Regions from separate parts of the Pseudomonas sp. MH10 genome, predicted to be linked through region 1. Evidence: predicted binding sites of a transcription regulator. Region 1 holds the regulator's gene; each other region holds the start of a gene.
What was found. The regulator sigma-54, encoded in region 1, starts transcription at its own class of promoters, with help from an activator protein. The targets are predictions, from matches to a motif close to ANTGGCATNNANNTTGCTNT.
Positions count from the first base shown of each region.

Region 2: RHM59_RS01575 (circularly permuted type 2 ATP-grasp protein) is a predicted target of sigma-54. The motif match lies at 7,269-7,288, and genes of this name have one in related genera.
Region 3: glnK (P-II family nitrogen regulator) is a predicted target of sigma-54. The motif match lies at 2,992-3,011, and genes of this name have one in related genera.

Region 1 covers NZ_CP133783.1:4,686,049-4,696,349, forward strand. The annotation lists gene RHM59_RS21040 (carbon-nitrogen hydrolase family protein) at 1-376, shown strand, start outside; gene tldD (metalloprotease TldD) at 373-1,812, shown strand; gene yjgA (ribosome biogenesis factor YjgA) at 1,861-2,382, opposite strand; gene pmbA (metalloprotease PmbA) at 2,490-3,836, shown strand; gene RHM59_RS21060 (HPr family phosphocarrier protein) at 4,065-4,337, opposite strand; gene rapZ (RNase adapter RapZ) at 4,354-5,211, opposite strand; gene ptsN (PTS IIA-like nitrogen regulatory protein PtsN) at 5,214-5,678, opposite strand; gene hpf (ribosome hibernation-promoting factor, HPF/YfiA family) at 5,692-6,000, opposite strand; gene RHM59_RS21080 (RNA polymerase factor sigma-54) at 6,080-7,570, opposite strand; gene lptB (LPS export ABC transporter ATP-binding protein) at 7,757-8,482, opposite strand; gene lptA (lipopolysaccharide transport periplasmic protein LptA) at 8,482-9,024, opposite strand; gene lptC (LPS export ABC transporter periplasmic protein LptC) at 9,011-9,583, opposite strand; gene RHM59_RS21100 (HAD family hydrolase) at 9,593-10,129, opposite strand; gene RHM59_RS21105 (KpsF/GutQ family sugar-phosphate isomerase) at 10,129-10,301, opposite strand, start outside.
Region 2 covers NZ_CP133783.1:346,349-356,649, reverse strand. The annotation lists gene RHM59_RS01595 (3-hydroxyacyl-CoA dehydrogenase NAD-binding domain-containing protein) at 1-2,015, opposite strand, end outside; gene RHM59_RS01590 (acetyl-CoA C-acetyltransferase) at 2,046-3,251, opposite strand; gene RHM59_RS01585 (transglutaminase family protein) at 4,050-4,856, opposite strand; gene RHM59_RS01580 (alpha-E domain-containing protein) at 4,853-5,812, opposite strand; gene RHM59_RS01575 (circularly permuted type 2 ATP-grasp protein) at 5,825-7,234, opposite strand; gene RHM59_RS01570 (ribonuclease E inhibitor RraB) at 7,701-8,039, opposite strand; gene RHM59_RS01565 (hypothetical protein) at 8,282-8,518, opposite strand; gene RHM59_RS01560 (LTA synthase family protein) at 8,660-10,301, opposite strand, start outside.
Region 3 covers NZ_CP133783.1:3,995,125-4,005,425, reverse strand. The annotation lists gene sutA (transcriptional regulator SutA) at 33-362, opposite strand; gene RHM59_RS17800 (secondary thiamine-phosphate synthase enzyme YjbQ) at 456-887, opposite strand; gene RHM59_RS17795 (ammonium transporter) at 1,064-2,410, opposite strand; gene glnK (P-II family nitrogen regulator) at 2,446-2,784, opposite strand; gene RHM59_RS17785 (accessory factor UbiK family protein) at 3,206-3,466, shown strand; gene RHM59_RS17780 (YifB family Mg chelatase-like AAA ATPase) at 3,624-5,117, shown strand; gene RHM59_RS17775 (methyl-accepting chemotaxis protein) at 5,212-7,188, opposite strand; gene RHM59_RS17770 (LysR substrate-binding domain-containing protein) at 7,383-8,303, opposite strand; gene RHM59_RS17765 (NorM family multidrug efflux MATE transporter) at 8,456-9,853, shown strand; gene RHM59_RS17760 (bifunctional diguanylate cyclase/phosphodiesterase) at 10,088-10,301, opposite strand, start outside.

The DNA.
Region 1 (10,301 bases):
CTTCCCCGAGTTGTACAGCGCGCTACGTGAGGCGGGGGCGCAGCTAATTACCGCGCCGTCGGCATTCACTGCGGTGACCGGTGCTGCACATTGGGACATCCTGATTCGGGCACGTGCGATAGAAACCCAGTGTTACCTGCTGGCAGCGGCGCAAGGCGGAATTCACCCTGGCCCCCGGGAAACTTACGGGCACGCGGCGATTATCGACCCTTGGGGGCGGGTTTTGGCCGAACAGGCCCAGGGAGAGGCTGTGCTGCTAGCCGAGCGCAACAGTGATGAACAGGCGTCCATACGGGCGCGGATGCCGGTGTCTAATCACCGGCGATTTTTTTCGCAGGACGCCGTGCGGCCTGTGCACACCTCGGAGTCAATATGAGCGATTTGTCCTCTGTCAGCGAACACCTTTTAGCGCCTGGCGGCCTGAGCCTCGACAGCTTGCAGTCGGTTCTTGGCGAGCTGGCCGGACCAGGGATCGATGCGGCTGACCTGTATTTCCAGGGACAGATTTCCGAATCCTGGGCATTGGAAGACGGCATCGTCAAGGAAGGCAGTTTCAACCTCGATCAAGGCGTCGGCGTGCGGGCGCAGTCGGGTGAGAAAACCGGCTTTGCCTACAGCAACACTATTACCCACGAAGCGTTGAGCTTGGCAGCACGTGCCGCGCGTTCGATTTCCCGGGCAGGGCAACAAGGCACGGTTCAGGCGTTTACGACGCAAGACGTGGCGCAGCTGTACGCGCCGGATAACCCGCTTGAAGTCATGAGCCGGGCGGAGAAGGTCGAGTTGCTCAAGCGTATCGATGTCGCCACCCGCGCATTGGATTCACGTATTCAGCAAGTCACCGTCAGCATGGCCGGTGTCTGGGAACGCATTCTGGTAGCGTCTACCGATGGTAGCTTGGCCGCAGATGTGCGTCCGCTGGTGCGATTTAACGTCAGCGTCATTGTCGAGCAAAACGGCCGACGTGAACGCGGCGGTCACGGCGGTGGTGGGCGAACCGATTACCGTTATTTCTTGAGCGATGACCGCGCCATGGGCTACGCCCGTGAAGCGCTGCGTCAGGCACTGGTCAATCTCGAAGCGATTCCGGCACCTGCGGGCACCTTGCCTGTGGTTCTGGGGCCGGGATGGTCGGGTGTGCTGTTGCATGAAGCGGTTGGTCATGGTCTGGAAGGCGATTTCAACCGCAAAGGCAGCTCCGCGTACAGCGGGCGCATGGGTGAAATGGTTGCGTCCAAGCTGTGCACCATCGTCGACGACGGTACGTTGGCCGGTCGCCGGGGTTCGTTGTCTGTGGACGATGAAGGCACGCCGACCCAATGCACCACGCTGATTGAAAACGGCGTGCTCAAGGGCTACATGCAAGACAAGCTCAATGCGCGGTTGATGGGCGTGGCCCGGACCGGCAATGGTCGCCGTGAATCCTATGCGCACCTGCCGATGCCGCGCATGACCAATACCTACATGCTGGCTGGACAGAGTGATCCTGCGGAAATCATTGCTTCGGTGAAGCGCGGTATTTACTGCGCGAACCTTGGCGGCGGACAAGTGGACATCACCAGCGGCAAGTTCGTGTTCTCGACCAGCGAAGCGTATTTGATTGAAGACGGAAAGATCACTGCGCCGGTCAAAGGCGCGACCTTGATTGGCAACGGGCCAGAAGCCATGAGTCGAGTGTCGATGGTCGGCACCGACCTGTCGCTGGACAGCGGCGTAGGCACTTGCGGTAAAGACGGTCAGTCATTACCCGTGGGTGTGGGTCAGCCGACCTTGAAGATCGATGCCATCACGGTAGGTGGTACAGGCGGTTGAACGTGAGCCGGGGTTGGGTGATAAAAACCACCTACCCCGGAGCGAAGGCTAGCGCAGACCGCGATGGGTCTCGTCGAGCTCACGGATGTACTTGAACAGTTTGCGGCTGGCGGCCGGTGGCTTGTTTTGCGCCAGCTCATGTTGAGCCTGACGAATGAACGAGCGCAGTTGCTGACGGTCCGCTTCCGGGTAATCACCGACAAACTTTTCAATCACGTCGTCGGTGCCGACAAGCAAGCGATCACGCCAGCGTTCGAGGCCGTGAAAGCGTTCGTTGTATTGGCGAGTGGAGGCATCCAGTTGATCGAGCAATACCAGAATGGCGTCAAGGTCTTGATCGCGCATCAATTTGCCGATGAACAGGATATGCCGCTTACGCGCAATGTTTGCCGTGTGCTTAGGCGCTTCAGCCAAGGCCCGGCGCAGGGCGTCGGTCAGGGGCAGCTTCGCCAGCAGGTCAGGCTTGAGTGTGGTCAGGCGCTCGCCCATGTCAACCAGAGCATGTAGCTCGCGTTTGACCTGAGTTTTGCTTTTACCCTCGTCGAGGGAGTCGTCGTAAGAATCAACCATGGGGGCAGTCCGCTAATAATCGCCGCCATGATAACCAGTCGGGGGCCGCTTGTCCGGCCCGGTCGGTATTCGGCCTATGCCGAAAGCAGAATTTGATGGAGAAAGTCATGAGTGAATCTCAAAGCGTCGGCCCACAAGCGTTGCCGGCACTGCAAGATCAGGTAGAGCAGATTCTCGCTGAAGCCAAGCGCCAGGGCGCTAGCGCCTGTGAAGTCGCGGTATCGCTGGAACAGGGTTTGTCGACATCGGTTCGGCAACGCGAAGTGGAAACCGTCGAATTTAATCGCGACCAAGGGTTCGGTATTACCCTGTATGTCGGCCAGCGCAAAGGCTCTGCCAGTACGTCGGCCAGCGGCGCTGACGCCATTCGTGAAACAGTGGCTGCGGCGCTAGCCATCGCCAAGCATACGTCCGAAGACGAAAGCTCGGGCCTTGCCGACGCCGCGTTGATGGCTAAAGAGTTGCAGGATTTCGACCTGTTTCACGCGTGGGACATAACGCCGGAACAAGCCATTGAGCGCGCTTTGATCTGTGAAGCGGCGGCGTTTGACGCCGACAGCCGGATCAAGAATGCCGACGGCACTACGCTTAATACCCATCAAGGCTGCCGTGTTTATGGCAACAGCCACGGCTTCATCGGTAGCTCTGCTTCGACCCGTCACAGCCTGAGCTGCGTGATGATTGCCGAAGGCGACGGCCAGATGCAGCGCGACTACTGGTATGACGTCAGCCGTCAAGGGGAGCTGTTGGCTGACGCCCAGAGTATCGGTCGACGTGCCGCGCAACGTGCCGCTAGCCGTTTGGGCGCACGGCCGGTCCCGACGTGCGAAGTCCCGGTATTGTTTTCTGCGGAACTGGCGGGCGGCTTGTTCGGACATTTCTTGTCGGCCATCTCCGGGGGCAATCTTTACCGTAAGTCGTCATTTCTCGAAGGCGCTATGGGCCAACGTTTGTTCCCTGAATGGCTAACCCTCGACGAACGTCCTCACCTGATGCGCGCCATGGGCAGCTCTGCGTTCGACGGCGACGGGCTGGCGACCTACGCCAAACCATTTGTGGAGAATGGTGATCTGGTGTCTTACGTGTTGGGCACCTATTCCGGGCGCAAGCTGGGCTTGCCGAGTACCGCAAACTCAGGCGGCGTGCATAACCTGTTCGTCACCCATGGCGTTGAAGATCAGGCGGCCTTATTGCGTCGCATGGGACGCGGCCTGTTGGTTACCGAGTTGATGGGCAGCGGTTTGAACATGGTCACGGGTGATTACTCCCGTGGCGCAGCGGGTTTTTGGGTTGAAAACGGCGAGATTCAATTCCCGGTTCAGGAGGTCACCATCGCTGGCAACCTGCGGGACATGTTCAAACAAATCGTCGCCATCGGCAGCGATCTTGAACTGCGCAGTAACATTCGCACGGGTTCGGTGTTGATCGAGCGGATGACGGTGGCAGGGAGCTAAATGGCCCCCTATCTGTAGGAGCAACTTGTTGGCGAGGGGCCTGATGCGTGTAAATCAGGTTGACCGCTTCGCCAACAGGTTGGCTCCTACAGAACGATGTGAATCATCTGGGGGACCAAATTCAACTGACTGAATTACAAATATTGGAATTGTAGGGGCTGGCGAAGGCTGCGATGGAATGTTTAGCGCCTACTATTCAGGGTCTGCCGGAATCGCTGTTAGAGCAGATCACTCGCCCTCATCAAACCGGTTGTTAATCAACGCAATCAACCCATCCAGTGCCGCTTGTTCTTCATCGCCTTCGGTGTGCAGGTGAATATCAGTGCCTTTGCCGGCGGCCAACATCATAACGGCCATGATGCTCTTGCCGTCGACCATACTTTCAGCGTCGCGACCGACTCGAATCTTGCACGGAAACCTGCCAGCGACGCCGACGAATTTTGCTGCGGCACGCGCATGCAGTCCGAGCTTATTGATAATGGTAATTTGATGAACGGGCATCGCGATGTAAGTCCTATCAGTTGAGGTCGCGGTGGCGAACCTGAACGTTCTTGAGGGATTGCTGCAACACCTGACCCAAACGCTCGGTCAGGTAGACGGAACGGTGATGCCCGCCGGTGCAGCCAATGGCAATAGTGACGTAAGCACGGTTGCTGGCGGCAAAGCGCGGCAACCATTTGTTCAAATAGGTGTAGATATCCTGGAACATCTCTTCAACGTCAGGCTGAGCGGCCAAGTACTCGATAACGGGTTGGTCGAGACCTGATTGTTCACGCAGCTCTGGCTTCCAGTATGGGTTCGGCAGACAGCGCACGTCGAATACCAGATCTGCGTCCGCCGGCATGCCGCGCTTGAAGCCAAACGACTCCACCAAAAATGCGGTTCCTGGCTCCGGCTTGTTCAACAAGCGCAGCTTGATCATGTCGCGCAGCTGATAGAGATTGAGGAGCGTGGTATTGATCTTCAGGTCAGCCAGGTCAATGATCGGGCCGAGCAGGGAGCTTTCGTCTCGTATCGCTTCAGCCAGCGAGCGATTGGCGCTGCTTAGTGGGTGGCGGCGACGGGTTTCCGAGAAGCGTTTGAGCAGCGTCTCTTCGTCTGCGTCCAGGTACAGCACATCGCATTGAATGTGCCGACTGCGGAGTTCTTCGAGCAGCTGTGGAAAGCGGAATAAATGGCTCGGCAGGTTCCGCGCGTCAATTGAGACGGCGACCAGCGGTTCCGCCAATTCGGTATGAACAAGGGCGCGGTCAGCCAGTTCGGGAAGCAGGCCGGCGGGCAAATTATCGATGCAATAAAAGCCGTTATCTTCCAGCACATTGAGCGCGGTGCTTTTGCCGGAGCCAGATCGGCCACTGACGATGATCATTCGCATGATTAATGTCCGTTCTGCACGTCCAGAACCACCTGGTAGAGAGCCTCGCTACTTTTTGCGCCGCGCAGCCGGTCACGCACATCTTTGCGGTCGAGCATGCTGGCGATTTGTCGCAGCAACTCAAGGTGAGCGTCTGTGGCGGCTTCGGGTACAAGCAGAACGAATAACAGATCAACTGGAGCGCCATCAATGGCGTCGTAGTCAATCGGGGCATCCAGATGAATTAAGGCACTGATAGGGTCGCTGCAACCATTCAGGCGGCAGTGTGGGATGGCGATGCCGTTGCCAAAACCGGTCGAACCGAGTTTTTCGCGAGCGGTCAGCTTCTCGAAGATATCGTGCGAATCCAGACCTGGCAGTTCATGGCCGATCAGATTGGCAACTTGCCTGAGTGCTTTTTCTTTGCTGCCGCCCGGCACATTCACGATGGAACGGCCGGGGGTCAGGATATTTTCAAGTCGGATCATGAGTTGGGAGTGTTTAGCGAGCTGTCGCACCTTTAAGGATGTTCTGCTGCTTTTCCTTATGCTTGAGCAATTGTCTGTCGAGCTTGTCAGTAAGTAGATCGATGGCCGCATACATGTCGTCATGTTCTGCGTTAGCGACTACCTCCCCACCGTGGATGTGCAGCGTGGCTTCGATCTTCTGTTTCAGTTTCTCGACCGCCATCGTTACCTGCACATTTGTAATCTTGTCAAAGTGCCCTTCTAGCTTTTTGAGTTTGAGCTCAATGTACTCACGCAGGGGCTTTGTCACTTCTAGCTGGTGTCCACTGATGTTGACTTGCATACAGCGTCTCCTTCGTTGCCAGTGCATAAAGAGGCAGGCTAAATACCTGCCACTGGAACGCTACAGCTTCAAGTCCTCGTCACATCAATCGCTTGCGCTCGCTCGAAGGCGCGATGCCTAGTGATTCGCGGTATTTGGCGACCGTGCGACGGGCTACCTGAATGCCTTGTGCCTCCAGTAAACCAGCGATCTTGCTGTCACTCAACGGCTTTTTCTGATTTTCCGCTGCAACCAGTTTTTTGATGATCGCGCGGATGGCTGTGGACGAACACTCACCGCCCTCTGAGGTGCTTACGTGGCTTGAAAAGAAATATTTCAGTTCGTAAATGCCACGGGGGGTGTGCATGAATTTCTGAGTGGTCACCCGGGAAATTGTCGACTCGTGCATGCCGACCGCTTCTGCGATGTCATGCAAGACCAACGGCTTCATCGCTTCGTCACCGTACTCAAGAAAGCCGCGCTGATGCTCGACAATCTGCGTCGCCACCTTCATTAAGGTTTCATTGCGGCTTTGCAGGCTCTTGATGAACCAGCGGGCTTCTTGCAGTTGATTGCGCATGAACGTGTTGTCGGCGCTGGTATCGGCCCGGCGAACGAAGCCTGCGTACTGAGGGTTGACCCGGAGGCGTGGCACCGACTCTTGATTAAGTTCCACCAACCAGCGTTCGTTGTCTTTGCGCACGATCACGTCGGGCACGACGTATTCGGCTTCAGCGGATTCAATTTGCGAACCTGGACGCGGGTTGAGGCTCTGTACCAGTTCGATCACTTGGCGTAGCTCATCTTCCTTGAGCTTCATGCGTCGCATCAACTGACTGTAATCGCGGCTGCCGAGCAGGTCGATGTAATCGCCTACCAGGCGCTGTGCTTCTGCCAGCCAGCGGGTTTTTGCCGGTAACTGGCGCAATTGCAGTGACAGGCATTCGCTCAGGTTACGAGCGCCGATACCCGCAGGTTCGAATTGCTGGATACGGTGCAGCACCGCTTCTATTTCATCCAGTTCAACGTCCATCTCCGGATCGAAAGCATCGAGAATCTCCTCAAGCGATTCGTCGAGGTAACCCTGATTGTTAATGCAGTCGATCAACGTCACGGCGATCAGGCGATCGGTATCGGACATTGGTGCCAGGTTCAGCTGCCACAGCAGATGGCTCTGCAGGCTTTCGCCAACGGATGTGCGGGTGGTGAAATCCCACTCGTCATCATCGTTGCTCGGCAGACTGCTGGTGCTGGTCTGGTAAACGTCGTCCCAAGCCGTATCAACAGGCAACTCGTTGGGTGTGCGCTCACTCCAGTCGCCGTCTTCCAGGTTGTCTACCGTGGGGGCAGCTTCCTGATAGGTCGGTTCCTGAACGTCAGGATTAGGTTTCTCTACGCTGTCGGCAACCGGATCGGCGTTGTCGAAGTCGTCGCCTTCTTCCTGGCGCTCCAGCATAGGATTGGACTCCAACGCTTCCTGGATCTCTTGTTGAAGGTCCAGGGTCGACAGTTGGAGGAGGCGGATGGCCTGTTGCAGCTGAGGTGTCATCGTCAGCTGCTGGCCCATTCTCAGGACTAGCGATGGTTTCATGGCTGGGGCTTAACACCTTATTCGCCGGCGCTCATGCGCCATCTACTACAGGGCGCCGAAGCGCCAACTTAAGCAAATTATATGCCTGAAACCTAAGTGTTTGCCTAGAGTGCGCTGACAATTAAAATGCTTGCCAACGCGAGATTCTAGCGTCCGTCGCCTGTGAAGAGCGAAATACCGCAGACCTTACAGGCGGAATTCATGGCCGAGGTAAACCTCTTTAACCAATTGGTTGGCCAGAATGGTTTCTGAATTACCTTCGGCGATCAGTTGACCATCGTTGACGATGTAGGCCGTTTCACAAATATCCAGCGTATCGCGAACGTTGTGATCGGTAATCAAAACGCCAATCCCCTTGGCTTTCAAGTGGTAGATGATCTGCTTGATATCGCCCACTGAAATCGGGTCGACACCTGCAAACGGCTCATCCAGCAAAATGAACTTGGGTGAAGTTGCCAAGGCGCGTGCGATTTCTACGCGACGGCGTTCGCCGCCGGAAAGGCTCATGCCCAGGTTGTCGCGAATGTGACTGATGTGGAATTCCTGCAGCAGGCTTTCCAGTTCTTTGCGACGGGCCGCGCGATCGAGTTCCTTGCGGGTTTCAAGTATCGCCATGATGTTATCGGCAACCGACAGCTTGCGAAAAATAGACGCTTCCTGCGGCAGGTAACCGATCCCGGCCCGCGCACGACCGTGCATTGGCTGGTGGCTGACGTCTAGGTCGTCAATCAATACACGGCCCTGATCGGCTTGTGCCAGGCCTACTATCATGTAGAAACAGGTTGTTTTACCTGCGCCGTTAGGGCCAAGCAGTCCGACGATCTGACCGCTGTCGATAGACAAGCTGACATCGCGTACGACCTGCCGACCCTTGTAGGCTTTAGCCAAGTGCTGGGCTTTCAGCGTCGCCATTAAGGGGCCTTCTGCGCGTCGGGTTTGTTTTTTGGCTGAATGACCATGTCGATCCGGGGTCGCGGCGCGGTCAATTTGGTGCCGTTTGCGCGACCGGCGTTAACGATCTGCTTCACCGTGTCGTAGATGATTTTTTCACCTTCGGAGGTGTTGCCGTCGTTGATCACCTTGGCCTTATCGATCAGGACGATTTTGTTATCAAGGGCGAAATACTGAATAGTCACGCCGTAGGCCTGAACAATAGGCTTGTTCAGTTCGGGGGTCTGTTCGTAGTAAGCAAGATTGCCCACCGAAGTAAAGACGTTGACTTCGCCGGTAGATGTTCGGGTGATGGTCACCGTGTTGCCGGTGATCTTCATGGTGCCCTGGGTGATGATGACGTTGCCTTTATAGGTGGCAATGCCTTGCTTGTCATCGAGTTGCGCATCGTCAGACTGGATATGAATAGGCTGATCGCGGTCCGTCGGGAGAGCCCAAGCGCTCACGCTTCCCAGTACTGTGCCCAGTCCGAGCAAAAAAGGGAGGGTTTTAACGAGCCTCATACTGTCCTCTTACGTGGGAGAGCAGGTTCATCCTGCCGTCGTTCAAATACGCTTTCATACCCGTTCCGGTGGTAACACCGCCGAAGCCGTCGATTCTAACGGCTTGCTCGGTCTGCGCATATTGCTTCTGTGGGAATACCGTCATTCGACTACTGGTAATAATGGTTGTCCGGTTCTTTTCGTCTGTTCGAGCGACACGTACCGAGTCAATCAGCTCGACTTGAGTGCCGCCAGGCGAGACTTCGCCCTTCAAACTTTGTACGTGCCAAGGATACAGGGCGCCGCGAAACAGTTGCAGGTCGGGGTTGGTCAGAAGCGTGATGTCCGAGGCCTTAAGATGCTCGACCTTGTCGGATGTCATGTCGTACTGAAGTTTGCCGTCAGGCAAGAACTGCAGGCTGTGCGTCTTGGTGGCGTAGAAGTCGATAGCGCCCGGATCGACAACTGCCGCTTTCTGCTCCAGAAAACTTTCCGGGCTGATGTTCCAGTAGCCTGCCGCTGCGACCAGCAGTGCAAGCACACCCAGAATCAAGAACCTGCGAATTTTTTTGCTCAGCATAAATAACTTCTATAAGTAGGCGGCGTGGGCCGCTTCAAGGCTGCCTTGGGCGTTCAGGATCAGTTCGCAAAATTCGCGAGCTGCGCCTTCACCGCCGCGAGCCAGGGTAATGCCATGAGCATGTTGCCGGACAAAACTGGCCGCATTCGCAACCGCCATGCCCAGGCCGACGCGTCGAATGACCGGCAAGTCTGGCAGATCATCACCCAGATAGGCGACTTGTTCGTAACTCAGGTTGAGTTGGGCCAGTAATTCGTCGAGTACGACCAGCTTATCTTCACGGCCCTGATACAGATGCTGAATGCCCAGATTCTTTGCTCGGCGTTCGACCACCGGGGTCTTGCGTCCGCTGATAATAGCGGTGATTACGCCGGACGCGATCAGCATCTTGATGCCTTGCCCGTCCAGAGTATTGAATGTCTTGAATTCGCTGCCGTCTTCGAGAAAATACAGGCGGCCATCAGTCAGTACGCCATCAACGTCGAAAATCGCCAACTTGATGTTCTTGCCGCGTTGCAGCAAATCGTTCGTTTTTGCGTCGCTCACTACATCACTCCCGCACGTAGAAGATCTTGCAGGTTAAAAGCGCCGATAGGGTGATCGTTTTCGTCAACCACGATCAGTGCGCCAATTTTGTGATCTTCCATGATCTTCAGTGCTTGGGCCGCGAGCATCTCTGGGCGGGCGGTTTTGCCGTGGACCGTCATGACGTCGTCGA
Region 2 (10,301 bases), 1.2 Mb from region 1:
GTCCAGCCCGCGAAGCCAATGCCAAAGATCGAACCGATATTGGCGTCAGCCGTGGACATCAGCACGCCCTCCTCCACACAGCGCACGGTTTCCATGGCTTGGATAAACAGCAGCCGATCACGCATGTCTTGCGCGGCGATTTGCCGGTCGGGGTTTTCAAAACGGCTTTTCAGCTCCGGCCACAGGTGCTTGGGCGCACCTGCCGGATAGTCGTAAAAGCCCGCCCCGGCGGCCTTACCGGCGCGTTTGTATTCATTCACAAAAAGATCGACGACTGCAAACGAAGGGTGCTCGGGTATCGGTTTGCCCTCGGCCTGCAAATCCTTGCGCGCCTGCTGGCGAATATGGCTCATCAAGCTCAACGACACCTCATCCGAGACCGCCAGCGGTCCCACGGGCATGCCCGCCTTGCGCGCTTGGGTTTCAATCATCGCCGCCGAGAGGCCTTCACCGAGCATGGCGATGCCTTCGCTGGTAAATGTCGCGAACACCCGCGAGGTGAAGAAGCCGCGGCTGTCGTTGACCACAATCGGGATTTTCTTGATGTGCAGTACGAAGTCGAAACCACGGGCCAACGTGGCGTCACTGGTGTGGGCGCCTTTGATGATTTCAACCAACTGCATTTTGTCCACCGGGCTGAAGAAATGCAGGCCAATGAACCGATCTTGTTGCGCAATCGCGGTCGCCAGGCCGCTAATCGGCAGGGTCGATGTATTGGAAGCGATGACCGCATCCGGCAAAGCCAGCCGTTCGGCAGCCGCAGTGACGGTGCGTTTGAGCTCACGGTCTTCAAACACCGCTTCAATGATCAGGTCACAGCCATGCAGATCACTGTCCTGCTCGGTGGGAGTGATCCGCGCGAGAATTGCGTCCCGCTGTTGTTCATCCATCCGGCCGCTAGAGACCTGTTTCTCCAGCAGTTTGACCGCGTGATGCTTGCCCTTTTCAGCGGCGGCTTGGCTGATGTCTTTGAGCACCACCTCAATCCCGGCTGAGGCACTCGCGTACGCAATACCGGCACCCATCATCCCAGCGCCCAGCACGCCGAGTTTTTTCGTCACTTGAACGGGAATCCCTTTGGGACGCGATACACCGGCGTTGATTTCATTGAGTTGGAACCAGAAGGCCCCGATCATGTTTTTCGCCACTTGGCCAGTGGTCAGTTCGGTGAAGTAACGAGTTTCAATAATCTGCGCGGTGGCGAAATCGACCTGGGCGCCCTCCACCGCCGCGCACAGGATTTTCTCCGGTGCAGGAAAACAGCCTTGGGTTCGAGCGCGTAAAATCGACGGCGCAATGGCGAGCATCTGCGCAACTTTTGGGTGTGAGGGTAAGCCACCCGGAATCTGGTATCCGGCCATGTCCCAGCGCTGCTTGGCCGCCGGATTGGCCATGATCCAGGCCCGGGCCTTGGCGAGCATGTCGTCACGGTCCGTGGCGAGTTGATCAATCAAGCCGGCGTCTAGCGCTTGCTGCGGGTTGACCTTTTTACCTTCCAGGAGAAACGGCAAGGCTTTCTCGAGCCCGAGCATGCGCACCATCCGCACCACGCCTCCACCGCCCGGCAACAGGCCAAGGGTCACTTCTGGCAATCCGATCTGTACGCGGGGATCGTCCAGCGCGATGCGATGATGGCACGCCAGGCAAATTTCCCAGCCACCCCCAAGCGCAGCGCCATTGATCGCGGCCACCACTGGCTTGCCCAAGGTTTCAAGTAAACGCAACTGAGCCTTGAGGCCCAACACCATCTGGTAAAACCACTGGGCTCGCGGCTTATCGACTTGAATCAGCTCGTTGAGATCGCCTCCGGCGAAAAACGTCTTTTTCCCCGACGTGATGATCACCCCAACGATGGCGTCTTTTTCTGCCATCAGCCGGGCCACCGTATCGGCCATGGCGTCGCGGTACAGCGCATTCAGGGTATTGGCCGTCTGGCCGGGCATATCGATAGTCAGAACCACAATCTGGTCCTGGCCCTTTTCATAGTGGATGGCAGCGTCGGCGGTGATGGTCATGAAGAAATCCTGATGAGCCGTTGAACGGGCTTAGTAACGTTCGATGATGGTGGCAATGCCCATACCGCCGCCGACGCACAAGGTCGCGAGGCCATAGCGCAACTGACGCACCTCCAACTCGTCGAGCAACGTACCTAGAATCGCGCAACCGGTGGCCCCCAGCGGATGGCCCATGGCGATGGACCCGCCGTTGACGTTGACCTTGCCGGCATCGATGCCCATGTCCTTGATGAACTTGAGCACTACCGAGGCGAACGCTTCGTTGACTTCGAACAGGTCGATGTCTTCAACCCTGAGTCCGGCACGGCTCAGTGCCTTGCGGGTGGCGGGCGCCGGGCCGGTGAGCATGATGGTCGGATCAGTGCCGGTGACCGCCGTTGCGACGATTCGCCCTCGCGGTCGCAAACCCAGCGCCAAGCCTTTGGCCTCGGAACCGATGAGCATGGCCGCAGCACCGTCGACGATGCCCGAGCTGTTGCCAGGTGTGTGGACGTGATGAATCCGCTCAACCTGGCTATAGACCCGTAACGCGGTGGCGTCGAACCCCATCTGGCCGATCGTCTCAAAACTGGGTTTGAGTTTACCCAAGCCTTCCAGCGTGCAATCACCGCGAATGAACTCATCGTGGTCGAGCAGCACGATGCCGTTCTGATCCCATACCGGAATCAAGGACTTACTGAACGAACCATCGCCCCGTGCTCGCAACGCTTTTTGCTGCGAATGCAGCGCGTAAGCATCGACATCGTGGCGACTAAAGCCCTCCAGGGTCGCGATCAGATCGGCACCGATGCCTTGCGGCGTGAAGTGGCAGTGCAGATTGGTTTGCGGATCCAGCACCCAGGCACCACCGTCACTGCCCATGGGTACGCGTGACATGGATTCGACGCCGCCGACAACAACCAGGTCTTCGAAACCCGAGCGGATTTTCATGGCGCCGAGGTTCACTGCCTCCAGCCCCGACGCACAAAAGCGGTTGATCTGCACGCCGGCGACGCTAACGTCCCAGTCCGCTACCAGCGCGGCGGTTCTAGCAATGTCTGCGCCCTGATCACCGACGGGGGTGACGCAACCCAGAACAATGTCGTCCACATGCCGCGTATCGAGCTGGTTGCGCTGTTGCAGGGCGGTAAGCAGGCCGGCCATCAAATTCACCGGTTTGACGCTGTACAGCGCACCGTCCGGCTTGCCTTTGCCACGGGGCGTGCGCACCGCATCGAAAATCAACGCTTCTGTCATGACAGCCTCGGATCACGGTAAGAAAATGGATTTCTGTACCGACACCATAAACGGGGTCTTCATTGAATCAATGACCGAAGCGCTCATTACACTTGACTGACCCCACTCGGACGAACGGTAGGTCACTATCAAATAGGCTGGGAAGATGTTAAACGTGTCTAGCAAGGGCGGAAAAGGAAGGTGGCAATGAGCTTCATTTCTTTTCTTGATGAAAAAAATAAACTTCGAACCAAATGGATCTAAGCCAAGTGACACGCGGGCTCTAAAGTTATCTTTATGACAGGCAAACGCTAAAAAAAGAAAATAGGCGTTTGAGTAGCCGGGTTTTCCGGGACACCTGATCAGCAGCACCCCCTTTGCCAGCTGCCCGATTAATGAACTGCTCAATAATCGGCGAGCTTTTGTAGCTCAGGAATAACAACAAAAGGCATTAGCCATGTTCAAATATTCGAAAATTCGTCAGGCGGGACTTATCGTCGTCGTCACTACCCTGGTATTGATCTTGCCAAACATGACCCGTCTGTTCGGTTAATTGTTTGGCTGTTCTGAAGCGGATTCATGATGAGTCCGGTTTCGGCAGGTCTGCACCTGGTATTTGGGTAAATCAGAAGTAAAGCTGGATGAATGCAGGGACGGCAGGAGATCCCGCTCATCTGCAACAAACACAATCTCTGTAAGAGCCAACTTGTTGGCGAGAAATAGCCCGTGTGCATCAAGCGTACTGCTTCGCGAACAAGTTCTCTCCTACAGGCAAGGGGGTGATGTTAGCGGAGAGGGTGCGCCATAGCGCACCGCTTATCAGCTTTGCTCTTGCGTCTGCGTAGCGCGGATCGGCGAGACCGATACCTTGGCATGCATTTGTTCGCATCCCCCCCCGCGACGCATGCCACGTACCGGACAGGCGTCCAGGTAATCCAGGCCCACGGCCAATTTCAAGTGACGCTCAGGTCGCGAGAGTTGGTTGGTGACGTCAAAGCTGTACCAAGCATCGTCAATCCAGGCTTCTGCCCAGGCATGACTGGCCAAGTGTTCGCTGTCTTCGCTGTACAAGTAGCCCGACACATACCGCGCAGGAACGCCCAGGCTTCGGGCGCAGGCCAGAAACGCGTGGGTATGGTCCTGACACACGCCTGCTTTACCCGCGAATGCCTCGGCAGCGCTGGTGTCGACTTCAGTCGAACCGGGTGTATAGGTCATGTGCTGGTTCAAGCCGTGCATCAAATCAATCAGCGCGGTGCGGTCTTTGCGCTGTTGACACTGAAGGGCAGCGAACGCGCGTATGGCTTCGTCAGGTTCGGTCAGACGGGTGAACCGCAAGAACGGCAGCGCTGATTGGCTTTCGTGCTCGGATTCAGTTTTCTCGTCGATTTCAACCTGACCACGGGCGCCAATAATAATCGCTTCGTGGGGCTCATCTAGCGTTAGCACGTGGAGAATGTTGCCGAACGGATCAATTTGCGCGCGCACTGGACGCGGCAACGTCAACTGCCAGCTGAGCACATGCTGGCGTTCACTGTCATGCGGCGTCAACCGCAGGTATTGGATACTGGCACGGACCTGGTCTTCATAGTGATACGTGGTTTCGTGGCTAATTGAGAGTCTCATGCAGCCTCCAGGTACGAAGTGTGAATAGCGTTACCCAATTGGGCTACCAACGGAATGAATTCGTTCAACCACTTATGCAAACCCTCATCGAGAATTTCATCGATGCCGGTGTAACGCAGACGCGCGTCCAACTGCGCGGCCAAGCGTTGTGCCGGACGACCATTGGCCCCAGACAAGCTGGCTAGCGTTTCGTCAATTTCTTCCATGCAGGCGCGCAACGAACGTGGAATGTCGGCACGCAACAGCAGTAACTCAGCGACATGGCGCGCACCCGGCGCGTCCCGATACAGCTCGGTATAGGCTTCGAACGACGACAGTGCCCGCAACAACGCACTCCACTGGTAATAACCATGGGCCGTGGTGTCTGCAACCACTTCGGTATCGTGGCCGCGTAACTCAAGCATCTCGTAACGGGCGTCCAGTAAACGCAAGGTATTGTCCGCGCGCTCGATGAACGTCCCTAACCGAATAAAGCGGAATGCATCATGGCGCATGATGGTGCCGAGGGTGGCGCCGCGAAACAGGTGCGAACGCTCCTTGACCCATTCGCAGAAACGGCTGATGCCGTAACGGCTCAGGCCCTGATCAGCGATACCGCGAATCTCCAGCCACGTGGCGTTAATGTTTTCCCACATGTCCGCCGTAATTCGGCCACGTACCGCATGGGCGCTGGCCCTCGCTGCACCCAGGCAGCTGTAGATGCTGGCCGGGTTGTTCGCGTCAAGGGCGAAGAAGTGCAACAAGCGTTCAGCGTGCAGTTCACCGTGGCGTTCGACGTAGTCGTCCAGCGTTCCGGTGATCAGCAGCGGCATGGCAATTTCATGCAAACCGTCGTCTTGCCCGTCCTGTGGCATGAGCGACAGCGAATAACTGACGTCGAGCATCCGGGCGAGGTTTTCCGCTCGTTCCAGGTAACGCGACATCCAATACAAATCCGAGGCAGTTCTACTTAGCATTGGCAGGCTTCCTTAATCCTCAACCACCCAAGTGTCCTTGGTTCCACCGCCCTGGGACGAGTTTACGACGAGGGAGCCTTCACGCAGCGCCACTCGGGTAAGGCCACCGGGAACAACCCGGGTTTCACGGCCGGAAAGAACAAACGGGCGCAAGTCGATGTGGCGCGGGGCGATGCCGTTCTCGACAAATGTCGGACAGGTCGACAAGCATAAGGTGGGTTGTGCGATATAAGCGTGCGGTTTGGCCTTGAGCCGAGCTCGAAACGACTCGATCTCTGCGGCCGTGGCCGCCGGACCCACCAGCATCCCGTAACCGCCCGATCCTTGGGTTTCCTTGACCACGAGTTCTGGCAAATGCGCCAGCACGTGGGATAACTCTTCCGGTTTGCGGCATTGCCAAGTCGGAACGTTTTGCAGCAGTGGCTCTTCGTCCAAGTAGAAACGAATCATGTCCGTGACGTACGGGTAAATCGATTTATCGTCCGCCACTCCTGTGCCGATGGCGTTAGCCAGCACCACGTTGCCGGAGCGATAGGCTGACAACAGACCCGGCACGCCGAGCATCGAATCAGGGTTAAACGCCAGCGGATCGAGAAACGCATCGTCCAGACGGCGGTAAATGACGTCGACGGCTTTCGGGCCATCGGTGGTGCGCATGAACACACGGTCATCGCGCACGAACAAGTCAGCACCTTCCACCAACTCAACCCCCATCTCCCGCGCCAAAAAGGCGTGCTCGAAAAAGGCGCTGTTGAAGCGGCCCGGCGTCAGAACCACAACGCTCGGGTTATCAATGGGGCTGGAGCTTTTCAACGTATCGAGGAGCATGTTCGGGTAGTGATCGATGGGCGCAATACGCTGCGCCGCAAACAGTTCCGGGAACAGACGCATCATCATCTTGCGGTCTTCGAGCATGTAGCTCACGCCGCTCGGCGTCCGCAAATTGTCTTCGAGCACGTAATAAGTGCCGTCGCCATCACGCACCAAGTCGACGCCAGAAACGTGCGAATAGATGTCGCGGTGCAAATTCAGGCCTTGCATCGCCAACTGGTATTGCTCGTTGGCCAGCACCTGTTCGGCGGGAATGATCCCGGCCTTGATAATTCGCTGATCGTGATACAGGTCGGCGAGGAACATATTCAACGCCTTGACCCGCTGAATACAGCCACGTTCGACGAAGCGCCATTCACTGGCAGGAATGCTGCGTGGAATGGTGTCGAACGGGATCAGTCGCTCAGTGCCTTGATCGTCGCCATACAGGGTGAATGTGATCCCCGCACGATGAAACAACAGATCGGCTTCACGCCTGCGCTGAGCCAATAACTCGGGCGGTGTTTCGCCCAGCCAACGGGCGAATTCCCGATAATGCGGGCGGACCAGGCCACCAGCATCGTACATCTCATCATAAAAGGTGCGGATCATGCCGTACTCCTTGTCACCACGGACACCAAAGGCCTTCGCAAGGCCCGTGCCATCGGCATAAACGCTTATTTATCAAGCCGTTGGATAAATACTTCCCACAGGGTGCACCCTTCTTGTGCAGTAACCGCCCCAGAAAAATCTCCTACGCCTCATTCGGAAGCATCTTTCATCGCTATTGGCTATCAACAGCATAGTCAGAGTTGATTTCACGAGGGGAGTTTGTTTCCCCATAATCGCCAGCATTCAAGCGAACCATGGGCTGAATCCATTCATCGAGATTGAGTTTTTATCGAACGCTTAACCGAACTTCCCTTTGAGCCACTCTATGAGTGGCTTTTTTTTGCCTGGCGGCTATGAAACCCCATCGCTAAATAGGGCATGGGTCAAGCGGCACGGATGGAACCGACTGACGAAGCGTCAGCCGGTAAGGATGCAGCGAACCAATGTGTGGCACAGGCGCCCGTGGTTAGTGGAGGCCTTTGATCACTTGAGTGACTCCCCAACCCTCGACCTCGCCATCCAGAGGCGTGATCATGGTTTGAAAGTCCTGTTCAAAATCACCGATGCCACCATACGTGGCGTACATCAATTTACTCAACTGAAGATGCCATGCCCCGTCATCACGCGCGCTGACCTGCGCGTTCAGGGATTCTCCGCGAAACTGCCCTGCAGCCTGCCGTGCCCGGTCCTCGTCCGGGAAGACGGCGTAAAACTCGATGGGATGGATGCTGGCGAAATCAAAACCGCCCTCTTTCATGCGGCGCAGTACGTTACTGCTGATGTCCTCTTGATAGGCTGTGCTCATGAAACGTCCTCCTATGCAACGATAGATAGAGTTTCAACTTTCCCGGCACGACCACTGAACAGTGGCCGCTCAGCGACAGATACTCTGCCACCGGGGAATCAAGCATGTAGCTGACAAGGCCAAGTGGTGAAAAACCTGGCGTCGACATGAAGAGACCGGAGCAATGCTGCGCCGGCCTCATTTGCAGAGTAGTCCTATCGACCGCCTGTGCCAATGGCAAAACAGGATTAACGAGCGAGCGCTCAGGACGCCTCGGTGACGGTGAGAATTTGCACGCTGTGCATCGCTTTCAGAGACTTTACGGTCGGCTCGGGCGCTCGACCGTCGAGGTCGTTCAAATCAAGCTTATCGGCGATAGGAAACAACACCTCACGCAGGTAATCTGCTGCGTCTTCATTACTCGGGCGTTGCTCACGTTCAAGCTCAAGGCTCTGCTTCACACCGTCTTTATCGACATACGTAATGGTCCACTGTTTCATCGATGTCTCCTTGGCCAAGCCGAAAAGCGGCTCACTCAATCTGGACCTTGAGCTTTCCCCATTCGTTCCACCGCGATGCACGCTAAAAAACAGGCAAAAAAAGAGGCCAATCAAGGCCCCTTTTTTCCGATCAGGTCACTGTCAGCGCTTTGTACCGCCGCTCACACCCGCTGTGTTGTCCATCAAGCTTTTGGTCGCCGTTTGTATGAACGCTTCCAGCCTTTCCTTGAGCTGCGCCTGATCAGGTTGATCAGTCATCAATTCAGCGTGGGGTTTGGCGCCCAACTGGTATTGATACAACAGCGGCTCCATGCCTTTGGGCTCGACCAGAATGCGGTCACCCGTGACATAACCCACGGTCAACTCGCCACCCGAGGGTTTGATAACACCGAAACCCTTGTCGCCCTCAGGCAGGTTGAGCAGGTCGCGGCCCCAGCACTGGTTGCGCGACTCACCGCCCAAACGGCCCATGATGGTCGGCACAATGTCGATTTGAGTGCCGACGGTACTGCTGCGCTTACCGAACTTTTCCTGAATTCCAGGGCCAATCAACAGCAACGGCACGTTAAAGCGCCCCAAGTCCAGCTCAGTGAGTTGCTTGTCATTGCCGAAGCCGTGGTCGCCAACGATCACGAACAAGGTGTCCTTGAAGTAAGGTTCTTTTTTCGCTTTCTCAAAAAACTGCCCCAGCGCCCAGTCGGCATAGCGCATGGCAGTCAAGTGTTCGTCCAACGTGCCGTGGCCGGTAACGCGCTCAACGGGCAAGTTGGCGGGAAGCGCGTAAGGCGTGTGGTTCGATAGCGTTTGCAACAGCGCATAGAACGGTTTTTTGCCTTCGCGGGCTTTCAGCTCTTGAGCGCCACGGTCAAACATATCCTGGTCGGATACGCCCCACGTTGGGTCGGAGAACACTGGATTGACGAAATCGTTACGACCGATAAACGTGGTCATTCCCTGATTGCTGAAAAACCCCGACTGGTTGTCCCAGGCGAAATCGCCGTTATAGACATACACGTCGTCGTAGCCACGGGCGCTGAGCAACTGCGGCAGGCCGGACAGTTTGTTACTGCCTTCCGGGGTCTGCATCAGGTATTCGAACCCAGGCAAGTTAGGGAAACACGCCATGGTGGCGAACATGCCCTGGTGGGTGTGGGTGCCGTTGGAAAAGAAGCGGTCAAACAACAAGCCTTCTTTCGACAGCTTGTCGAAGTTCGGCGTGATATTGGCGTCGCTGCCCAAAGCGCCCACCGAGTGACCGGCGAAGCTTTCCATCAGGATCACCACCACGTTGCGAATCGGCAGCGTGTTTTCGACCGGCGGGACGGTGTCACGGCGCACGGCGGCCACGTCGGCGTCAACCAAAGTGTCATTGGCGGTCAGCAGCATGTCACGAGTGACCTTCTGCGCCTGCGCATCCGGCATGGTTGATTTCCAGATGTTGGCGCGCTGGCTCGAACCCAAAGCTTTAGCCGCTTCGATCAGCGACAAGGTGCCATTGAGACCCAACTGGTTGGCGAAGTTCGAATCCGTGGTGTAAGCATCACCCCATCTCAGCGGCGGGCCTTGACGCAAAGTGCCACGAGACGCAATCACCGCCACCACCATACACAGCAGCAATACGGCAATGCGCGTGTACCACGGCGCCACCGAGCGGATGCTACTGGCGCTGACGCTCGGTAGGCGCTGTGGTCGCGTCAAACGATCGATGCCTTTGAACACCAGGCTCAGCAGCCAAGTCACAGCGGCCCACACCAGCAGATAGCGCGCTACCGGGAAACCGTAC
Region 3 (10,301 bases), 690 kb from region 1:
ACAGCGGGCTTTTTCTTAACCGCAACGCACACCTAGATAGGCCGGCTACCGTATTTGTTGTCAGGCTTCTTCGGCGGATCGGCGACCACATTGGCCTCCACTTCCTGCACAGTGCCGCCTTTGGCCAGGAACTCTTCCATTGCGCGAGCCAAGGCATCGCGCTCTTTGTTCTTGGCTTCTACGCTAGGCAGCTCATCAACCGAAACAGCAGCCTTGGCTTTGCCTTTGGGCGCAGCGGGAGCACCGTCAGCGCTTTCGTCAACTTCAGGGCCGTCGTCGTCACCGCCAGCAGCGGCCAGTTCCTCACCGCCCTCTTCGTCTTCCAAATCGTCTACCGGATCGTCGATGTCGTCGTCGCTCATGTTTTACCTCATGACTTGCGAAAGCAGATTAGTTATAGCCCAGCCACACCAACTTACGATGGTCGCCAGAAAAAATTCAACATCCGCTGATACTCAGCGGACATCCCCATCACCCTGAAGGGTGGCAAGGATTCTGCGAGCACCGCCGACATCACGGTGCTCACCCAAATAAACACCTTGCCAGATGCCCAACGCCAACCGCCCCGCCGTAATCGGCAAACTCAGTTGGCAGCCAAGCAAACTGGCCTTGAAGTGCGCAGGCAGGTCATCGGGGCCTTCGTCGTCATGTTCGTATCCGTCCATTCCCTGGGGCACCAGACGGCTGAAAAAACGTTCGAAGTCACGACGCACGGCCGGATCAGCGTTCTCATTGATGGTCAATGAGGCCGAGGTGTGTTGCAGCAACAAATGCAACAGACCGACTCGACAACTGCGCAGTTCAGGCAAACCTGCCAGTATCTCGTCGGTCACTAGATGAAAACCGCGAGGCCTTGCTCGCAACGTAATCAGCGTCTGTTGCCACATACAGTTCTCCACGCTTCGGCGCGCATTCTAACGCGCTGGTGAAAAAAACAAAGCGCGTTATAAGCCACGTTTTATGTAAGCCATAACTGAGACTCGTACTACGATGGCGATCGTACCTACATCGACAAATCTCAGGCAAAAAAATGCCCGGTCACCCGGGCATTTTTTGTGATGCCTTACAAGTTGTAGCCACGCTCATTGTGCAGCGCAAGGTCGAGGCCGACCGCTTCTTCTTCCTCGGTGACACGCAGGCCCATGACCGCGTCAACCACCTTGAGAATGATGAAGGTCGCGATCGCCGTGTAGATGATCGTGAAGCCTACGCCTTTGCACTGAATCCAGACTTGTGCAGCGATGTCGGTGGTTGCGGCATTGAAGCCACCCATCGACGGTGCAGCGAACACACCGGTCAGAATCGCGCCGAGGATACCGCCGATACCGTGTACACCGAAGGCGTCCAGGGAGTCGTCGTAGCCCAGTTTGCGTTTCAAGCTGGTAGCGCAGAAGAAGCAGACCACGCCAGCCGCCAAACCGATAACCAGCGAGCCCATTGGGCCAACAGTGCCGGCCGCAGGAGTAATAGCAACCAGACCGGCAACCACACCCGAAGCGATGCCCAGGGCACTTGGCTTACCGTGAGTGATCCACTCGGCGAACATCCAGCCCAGTGCAGCAGCAGCCGTAGCGATTTGAGTAACGAGCATTGCCATACCGGCAGTGCCGTTGGCCGCAGCAGCGGAGCCGGCGTTAAAGCCGAACCAGCCGACCCACAACATGGCAGCACCCATCAAGGTGTAACCAAGGTTATGCGGGGCCATCGGTGTAGCTGGGTAGCCTTTACGTTTACCCAGAACCAGACAGGAAACCAGACCCGCAACACCGGCGTTGATGTGAACCACGGTGCCGCCAGCGAAGTCGAGAACACCCCAATCGCCCAACAGTGCGCCCGGACCGCTCCAGACCATGTGCGCAATCGGCGCATACACGAAGGTGAACCAAAGGGCCATGAAGACCAGCATTGAAGAGAACTTCATGCGATCAGCAAACGCACCGACGATCAACGCCGGGGTGATGATAGCGAAAGTCATCTGATAGGTGACGAACACCGCCTCAGGGAATAGCGCGGTAGGGCCAGTGATGCTAGCTGGCGTGATACCGGCGAGGAACGCCTTGGCGAAGCTGCCGAAGAAGGAGTAGTAGTTAATGACGCCTGCTTCCATACCCGTTGTATCGAACGCAACGCTGTAGCCATAAGCGAACCACAGGATGGTGATCAGACCGGTAATGGCAAAGCACTGCATCATTATTGCGAGAATATTTTTCGAGCGAACCATACCGCCGTAGAACAGCGCCAAACCGGGAATGGTCATGAACAACACCAGCGCCGTCGAAGTCAACATCCACGACGTATCGCCAGAGTTGAGCACTGGAGCGACGACGGGTACCGGGTCAGCCGCCAGGGCCAGACCAGGTATTAAAAGGGACAGCAGGGCTCCTAGCCCTGCGAATTGACGCAGAGTCATATTGTTTTACTCCTGGGGCGATGGGGGTTGGCGGCTTAGATTGCGTCGGTATCGGTTTCGCCGGTACGGATGCGAATAGCCTGTTCCAGATTAACTACGAAGATCTTGCCGTCACCAATCTTGCCGGTGTTGGCTGCTTTGGTTATCGCCTCGATAACCCGGTCCAGATCTTTGTCATCAATCGCAACATCGATTTTCACTTTTGGCAGGAAGTCGACTACATACTCCGCACCACGGTACAGCTCGGTGTGACCCTTCTGCCGGCCGAAGCCTTTGACTTCAGTTACGGTGATGCCCTGCACGCCGATTTCGGACAGCGACTCGCGCACATCGTCCAACTTGAACGGCTTAATGATTGCAGTGACTAGTTTCATGAAACTTTCTCCCGAATTGGTGGACTTGCCCCAGGAAAACAAACCCGACTCAAGTCTAAGCGCAGTGCTTGGCTTTGTAACCCGTCGGTCGTCTCAATACGTGCCCGACCAACCCCAAAAAAACTGCTTCCGACGAAACACTTCCCTGCTCCGCCTTGGGCACTGCATCGTCACATTGACTGCATCAGCGCATGGGTCATAAGCCACTAAGCAGAAAGCTTGCCATCTCGGGAAAAATCACTGATTACAGGGATTTTATCGATAACTTGCGCTCTTCTACCCGCGTATTACCACTGACACGCACAATAATAGTGCGACCGCGCCCGGCACTTTGCACGAAAACTGTGCAGGGTGGCGGGTCTGGATTGACTATAGACGCTGCGTGATACACTGCCGCGCATCTGCTTATGGAAAATTGAATATGCTCGCGCCTAAAGCCTTCCTCGACGCCTTGAGCGGCCATGCTTCACGCTTGTTCAACGGCGAAACACCGGTCCCGCGCACTGAATTCGAAAGCCAGTTCAAAATCCTGCTGCAAAGTGGGTTCAGCAAACTGGATTTAGTCAGCCGGGAAGAATTCGATAGCCAGATGACCGTACTTGCCCGAACCCGTGCTCGTCTTGAAGCACTGGAAGCAAAAGTGGCCGAGATGGAAGCACGATTGGCTCCGCCGGCTGAGTAATACGCCCTGAAGAGCTGTTACGCAGCAAACACAGTACAACTGTAGGAGCATGCGCCCCTTTATCACATAACCCAGTTAACACCCTGTAGCTATTCCCCTCCCCAGCCTCATCGCTAATTGCCGCAGGATGCGGTTCTTCAGACATCAAGGAATGATCATGTCTCTCGCTATCGTTCTCAGCCGCGCCCAAGTAGGCGTGGAAGCACCTGCCGTTACTGTCGAATGTCATTTGGCCAACGGCTTGCCGGCGCTAACGCTGGTGGGCCTGCCCGAGGGAGCGGTCAGGGAAAGTAAGGACCGGGTACGCAGCGCCATTTTGAATTCAGGTTTTCAATTTCCGGCACGGCGGATCACGCTCAATCTCGCCCCGGCAGATTTGCCCAAGGACGGTGGACGCTTCGACCTTGCCATTGCATTGGGACTGCTGGCCGCCAGCACCCAATTACCTGCGTTTGCACTCCAGGACGTGGAGTGTTTGGGTGAATTGGCATTGTCAGGCGGCATTCGGCCAGTTCAGGGCGTGTTGCCTGCGGCGTTGGCAGCACGGGCGGCAGGCCATACGCTGATCGTGCCTACGGCGAACGCTGAAGAAGCGTGTTTGGCGTCCGGTCTGAGGGTCATCGCCGTTAATGACCTGCGTCAGCTGGTGGCGCACTTCAACGGTCAGGCGCCAATCATCCCCTATACATCCAGCGGCCTGTTGCACCAGAGCAAGCCATACCCGGACTTAAGCGAAGTCCAAGGCCAAACTGCGGCTAAACGTGCGCTGTTGGTGGCGGCGGCCGGGGCGCACAATCTGCTTTTCAGCGGCCCGCCAGGCACCGGCAAAACACTGCTCGCCAGCCGCCTGCCCGGTTTGTTGCCGCCGCTGGATGAACATGAAGCGCTGGAGGTTGCGGCGATTCAGTCGGTTGCCAGCCAAACACCTCTCACGAGTTGGCCGCTGCGGCCTTTCCGGCAACCGCATCACTCAGCCTCCGGTGCGGCGCTGGTCGGTGGCGGCAGTCGGCCTCAGCCGGGGGAAATTACCCTCGCTCACCACGGCGTGCTATTTCTCGATGAGCTGCCTGAGTTCGACCGCAAGGTGCTGGAGGTGCTGCGTGAGCCGCTGGAGTCTGGCCACATCGTCATCGCCCGCGCCCGTGACCGAGTGCGCTTTCCGGCGCGTTTTCAGTTAGTCGCCGCGATGAACCCGTGTCCGTGCGGTTATCTCGGAGAGCCCAGCGGTCGCTGTCGGTGTTCGACCGAGCAGATTCAGCGCTATCGCAACAAATTGTCCGGCCCACTGCTGGACCGCATCGACTTGCACCTGACCGTCGCCCGTGAAGCCACTGCGCTCAACCCCGGCCCACAAACCGGCGACGACACCGCCACAGCCGCCGCGCTCGTCGCCCAAGCCCGCGACCGGCAACAACAGCGCCAAGGTTGCCCCAACGCCTTCCTCGACTTGCCAGGACTGCGCAAGCATTGCCCCTTATCGATTGAAGATGAGACGTGGCTGGAAACCGCCTGCGAGCGCCTGACGCTTTCACTTAGGGCCGCGCACCGCTTGCTAAAAGTCGCACGGACGTTGGCAGACTTGGAGCAGGTCGATGGGATTGTCCGTCATCATCTGGCGGAAGCGTTGCAGTACCGGCCTTCGGGTTATTGAGGATGCGGAGTATTCCCGATACTCAAACCCCTGAGCCAACGTGTTGGCTGCAGGGGTTTGGCGTCGACAGTTTCGTGAATTTAAACACCAAGCCTCACCGAAACCGATTCACTTCCTTGCGCAACTCCTCCGCCAGTTCTTCCAGTTCCTTGGCGGTGATCGCCAAGTGGGACACCACTTCGCGCTGCTCGCTGTTGGCCAGGGCGATGCTTTGCAGATTACTGCTGAGCAGGGTTGCCGTATTGCTTTGTTCTTGAGTGGCCGTGGTGATGGCGGCAAATTGTTCGCCGGCAGAGCGGCTTTGCTCATCAATCCGGGCCAGCGCGGCGGCAACGGTGGCGTTGCGTGACAGGCCTTCCTGCATCAATGCGTTGCCCTGCTCGATGGTGCTGATAGCGTTGCCGGTTTCGAGCTGGATGCTGGCGATCATGTCGGTGATTTCGTCGGTAGCCTTACGGGTGCGCGACGCCAGGTTGCGCACCTCATCGGCGACCACCGCAAAACCACGACCCTGCTCACCCGCCCGCGCCGCTTCAATCGCAGCGTTGAGCGCCAGCAAGTTGGTCTGTTCGGCAATCGAGGTGATAACGCCGACAATGCTGCCAATCTCCTGCGAGCGCTGGCCCAGGGTATTGATCACGGTGGCGGTGCCATTCAACGACGAGGCAATCTGCTGCAGTGACGTCGAGGCCTCATCCATTGAGCTTCGCCCAATACGCGTTTGCTGGGCGTTTTCCTGCGCAAGGCGCTCGGTGTTGCCCATGTTGTCGGCGATATTCAACGAGGTGGCGCTGAACTCTTCCACAGCGCCGGCCATGCTGGTGATCTCGCCGGACTGCTGCTCCATCCCTTCGTAGGCCCCGCCCGATAAACCAGACAACGCTTGAGCACGACCACTGACTTCCTGAGCCGCACTGCGGATGTGCGAGACCATGTTCGATAGCGCTTCACCCATCTGATTGAAACTGCCCGCCAGTTGGCCAATTTCATCGTGGCTGGAGACGTTCAGCCTAGCGCTCAGATCCCCCGCGCCCATGGCCTCGGCCTGATGCACCAAGTCTGACAGCGGCTGCAATTTACGGCGCAGCAGCCAAATGGCCGCACCGACCGCGATCAACATGGCCAGCAGGCTGCCGATGGCCAATTGCATGCCGACGCTCCAAGTCACGGCGTTGATCTCGGCCTCCGGCATGCTTGCAAATACCGTCCATGGCCCACCAGCAAACGGCGAGGCGACGGTATAAAACTCCTGGCCACTGTTCGCCCAGAACTGGCCGTTACCCGGACGCTCGATAATGTCGGCCAAACTCTGAACTGCCTGCTTCAAATCCTTGACCCCGTCCGGTGCAACCAGCCAGTGATTTTGCTCATCGAGCAGCGCCAGCGAACCGGTGTTTCCGATGCGGAAGTTTTTCAGGTTTTCAAATTGAGTATTTTGCGCCTCGGTGTAATCGAAACCGACGAACAGGGCGGCGATGATCTTGCCAGTACTGTCACGCACTGGGCTGTACTGGGTCACGTAATAGCGCTCGAACAATAAGGCCCGGCCCACGTAGCCCTCGCCCGCCATCAAACGCTCATAAGCCGCACTCTTGTGATCGAGCAACGTGCCGATGGCGCGCGTGCCGTCCTGCTTCCTCAGGGACGTGCTGATGCGAATGAAGTCGTCGCCGCTACGCACAAAAATCGTCGCTACGCCGGCGGTCATTTGCTTGAAGTTGTCGACCTCGGTGAAGTCGTTGTTCAACACCTGATCACCCACCATCAAACCCGGTGTCTGCATCCCGGCGACGGTCACCGGGCTGTCTGCGTGCAGGCTCAATCCTGCGGCGAAGCGCTTTTCGAATAACCCGCTCAACCGCAACGTGCTTTCGCGCAGGCTGCTATGAAAGGTATTCAACTGATCCGCGAGCAAGCGCGCTTCGCTGGACATGTGGTCTTCACGAATTTCCAGGTTGGCCCTGTCCAGTGAGCGCAAGGCAAACACCGTACTACCGGTGATGACCACAGCCAAAATGACCGCCAGGGCGACGCCTAGCTGCGTAGCGATACGGGCACTGGGTTCAGACATGAAGGCTCCTGGCTGGACAGCAGCAGCGTTTTACGTCCAATCGGCTGCCCAGCAAAATTTCGATGAAGAGGCATATTGAACGTTTTTGAACGAAACACCATGCTTATACGGATTCGGCCGATACGAAAAATACTTGAGTGCGGCGCGAGGTCGCAAAGCAAAGTGGCGCTGTCGCCTTGGCTGAGCCCCGCTGCCTATTTCAGTACTTCTACCGCTGGTAACGTCATCGCCTGGACCTCGCCCTGAAGAAAATCACTGAGCCGACGCAAACGCTCTCCGCCGGGGCGTGTCTTCGGCCACACCAAATAGTAGTTTTCGCCGCTGACCACCGCCGTGCGCCACGGCAAACTCAGGCGTCCCTGCGCCACATCCTCGGCAACCATCAACAAATCGCCCATGGACACGCCATAGCCACGGGCGGCAGCAATCATACCCAACTCAAGGGTGTCGAAAAGTTGTCCGCCCTTCAATGAAACCTGATCCAACAATCCCATCCGCTCAAGCCAACTGCGCCAATCCCGACGATCCGGCGTGGGGTGCAGCAGTTCGGCGCTGGCCAAACGTGCAACATCCCAGGGCTGATCCTCAAGCAACGTCGGAGCGCCGACTGGAATCAACAACTCGGGAAACAGGTACGTCGCCTCCCAATCCGGGGGAAAGTTCCCACGACTGAGTAACACCGCGCAGTCGAATGGTTCTTGAGTGAAGTCAACACTTTCGATGTCCATCCAGGCGCTGGTCAGTTGCACTTCATTGCCGACCTGCAGGTGACGAAAACGGCTCAAGCGCGCCAGCAACCAACGCATTGTCAGGGTCGACGGCGCCTTCATCCGCAGCACGCCATCTTCTGCGCGCAAGGTGCTGCACGCCCGCTCCAGTGCCGAAAAACCTTCCCGCACCCCCGGCAATAAAAGGCGTGCGGCCTCGGTCAACTGCACGTTACGGCCATTACGCTGAAACAAACGGCAGGCGAAATGCTCCTCCAAGGTGCGGATATGACGACTCACCGCACTTTGGGTGATCGACAACTCTTCGGCCGCTCGGGTGAATGAGCTGTGCCGAGCAGCGGCTTCAAAGGCGCGAAGGGCATACAGCGGGGGCAAAGTACGTGACATACAGCGCTTCCTGTTGCGGTTTGCGGTCACTCTACCTGAACGGGCTTCAGATGAGTTTTACTCATGCCAAGCATCGGATTTATCCCTTTGTGCCAATGCGCTTAACTGTCGAGAATCAGTTGCTCATAAAACCCTGATACCGAGCCACACCCATGCAACCTGTTGCTACTAAAGCCCCCTGGATCAATGAGCTGAGAACCATCCTGCGCCTGGCCGGGCCGCTGATTGCGTCGCAAATGGCGCACATGCTGATGGTCTTTACCGACACCGTCATGATGGGCCATCTCGGGCCCGACGCATTGGCGGGCGGCGGGCTGGGGGTGGCCAGCTATAACCTGATCGCTTTTTTCTGTGTGGGGGTGATTGCCGCCGTTGGCACCTTGGTCGCAATTCGTCATGGGGCCGGCGACATCGAGGGCGTTATCCGCCTGACTCAAAATGGACTGTGGCTGGCATGGGGCATGGCATTGGTCGCCGCAACGCTGCTGTGGAATCTGGAGCCAATCCTGCTCAGGCTCGGCCAGAACGAGGCCAACGTACACTTGGCCGGTGAGTTTTTGATCACCCTGCCCTTCGCGTTACCCGGTTTGTTGAGCTTTATGGTGTTGCGTGGGTTCACCAGCGCGCTGGGCCGCGCAGGGCCGGTGATGGTCATCAGCATCGGCGGCGTGGCAGTGAACTTCGGCTTTAACTATGCCCTGATCCACGGGCTGTTTGGTCTGCCGCATTTGGGGCTGATGGGCATTGGTCTGGTGACAGCGTTGGTGGCGAACGGCATGGCATTACTGCTGGCGCTGCACATTCGTCGGCATTGGGCCTACGCCCGCTATCCCCTTCGCCAAGGTTTGATGCGCCCGTCCCTGCACTATTTGAAAGAGCTGTGGCGCCTGGGCTTACCGATTGGCGGGACTTATGCCGTTGAAATCGGTCTGTTCACGTTTGCCGCTTTTTGCATGGGTGCGATGGGCCGCTCGCAAATGGCCGCGCACCAGATCGCGCTGCAATCGGTGTCAATGGCATTCATGATCCCGGTCGGGATTTCCTACGCGATGACCATGCGAATCGGCGCCCATTATGGCGCGGGCAAACTTCAGCAAGCGCGCTTGGCGGGACGAGTGGGCATCGCGTTCGGCTCTTTGATGATGCTTGGCTTTGGGCTGCTGTTCTGGCTGGCACCGCACATGGTGGTGGGCCTGTTTCTGGATTCTGACAATCCGGCCAACCATGACGTGATAGAACTCGCCGTGAAGTTGCTGGCGATCGCCGCATGGTTTGAATTGTTCGACGGCGCCCAAACACTAGCCATGGGCGCGATCCGTGGGTTCAAGGACGCAAAGACCACCTTTATGATCGGCCTCGCGTGCTATTGGCTAATCGGAGCGCCAGCGGCCTGGACCTTCGGTTTTTACGTCAACGGCGGCGCCATCGGGGTTTGGTGGGGGTTGGCGTTGGGATTAGCGTGCGCAGCATCAGCGCTGATCGTGGCCTTCGAACGAAAAACATCACGTCTCTTGCGGCAAGCACCGGTAGGCGAGACGGTTTTGGCGTAAAGCCGATTTAGAGCAATCAACCCTTGTAGGAGGGTCCGCCACGTCTTCGACGCCGCGCTGTCTCGCGCAGCAAACTGGGTGGCACTTTGTGTGGTTTGAGGTTGCAGGGTGTCAGGACTGGAGCCTTCCCGAATGAATTCGGTCCCACGGTTTGGCGCTACACAGATTCTGTAGCTGCCGAAGGCTGCGATAAGGTCCGAAGGGCCTTCGCCAACACGTTGGCTCCTACAGACACTAGTTGTTAGATAGGTTTTTGGTTTGTCCGACGTTTTCGCGCTGACCAAACGTTAAATACTGAACCAGTTGATCCAGCGGCAGCGGTTTGCTGATGAGGTATCCCTGAATTTGATTGCAGCCAAAGTCGCGCAGCAACGCCAACTGCTCAGTGGTTTCAACCCCTTCGGCCACCACTTCGAGGTTTAGGTTATGCGCCAGGTTGATCATGGCG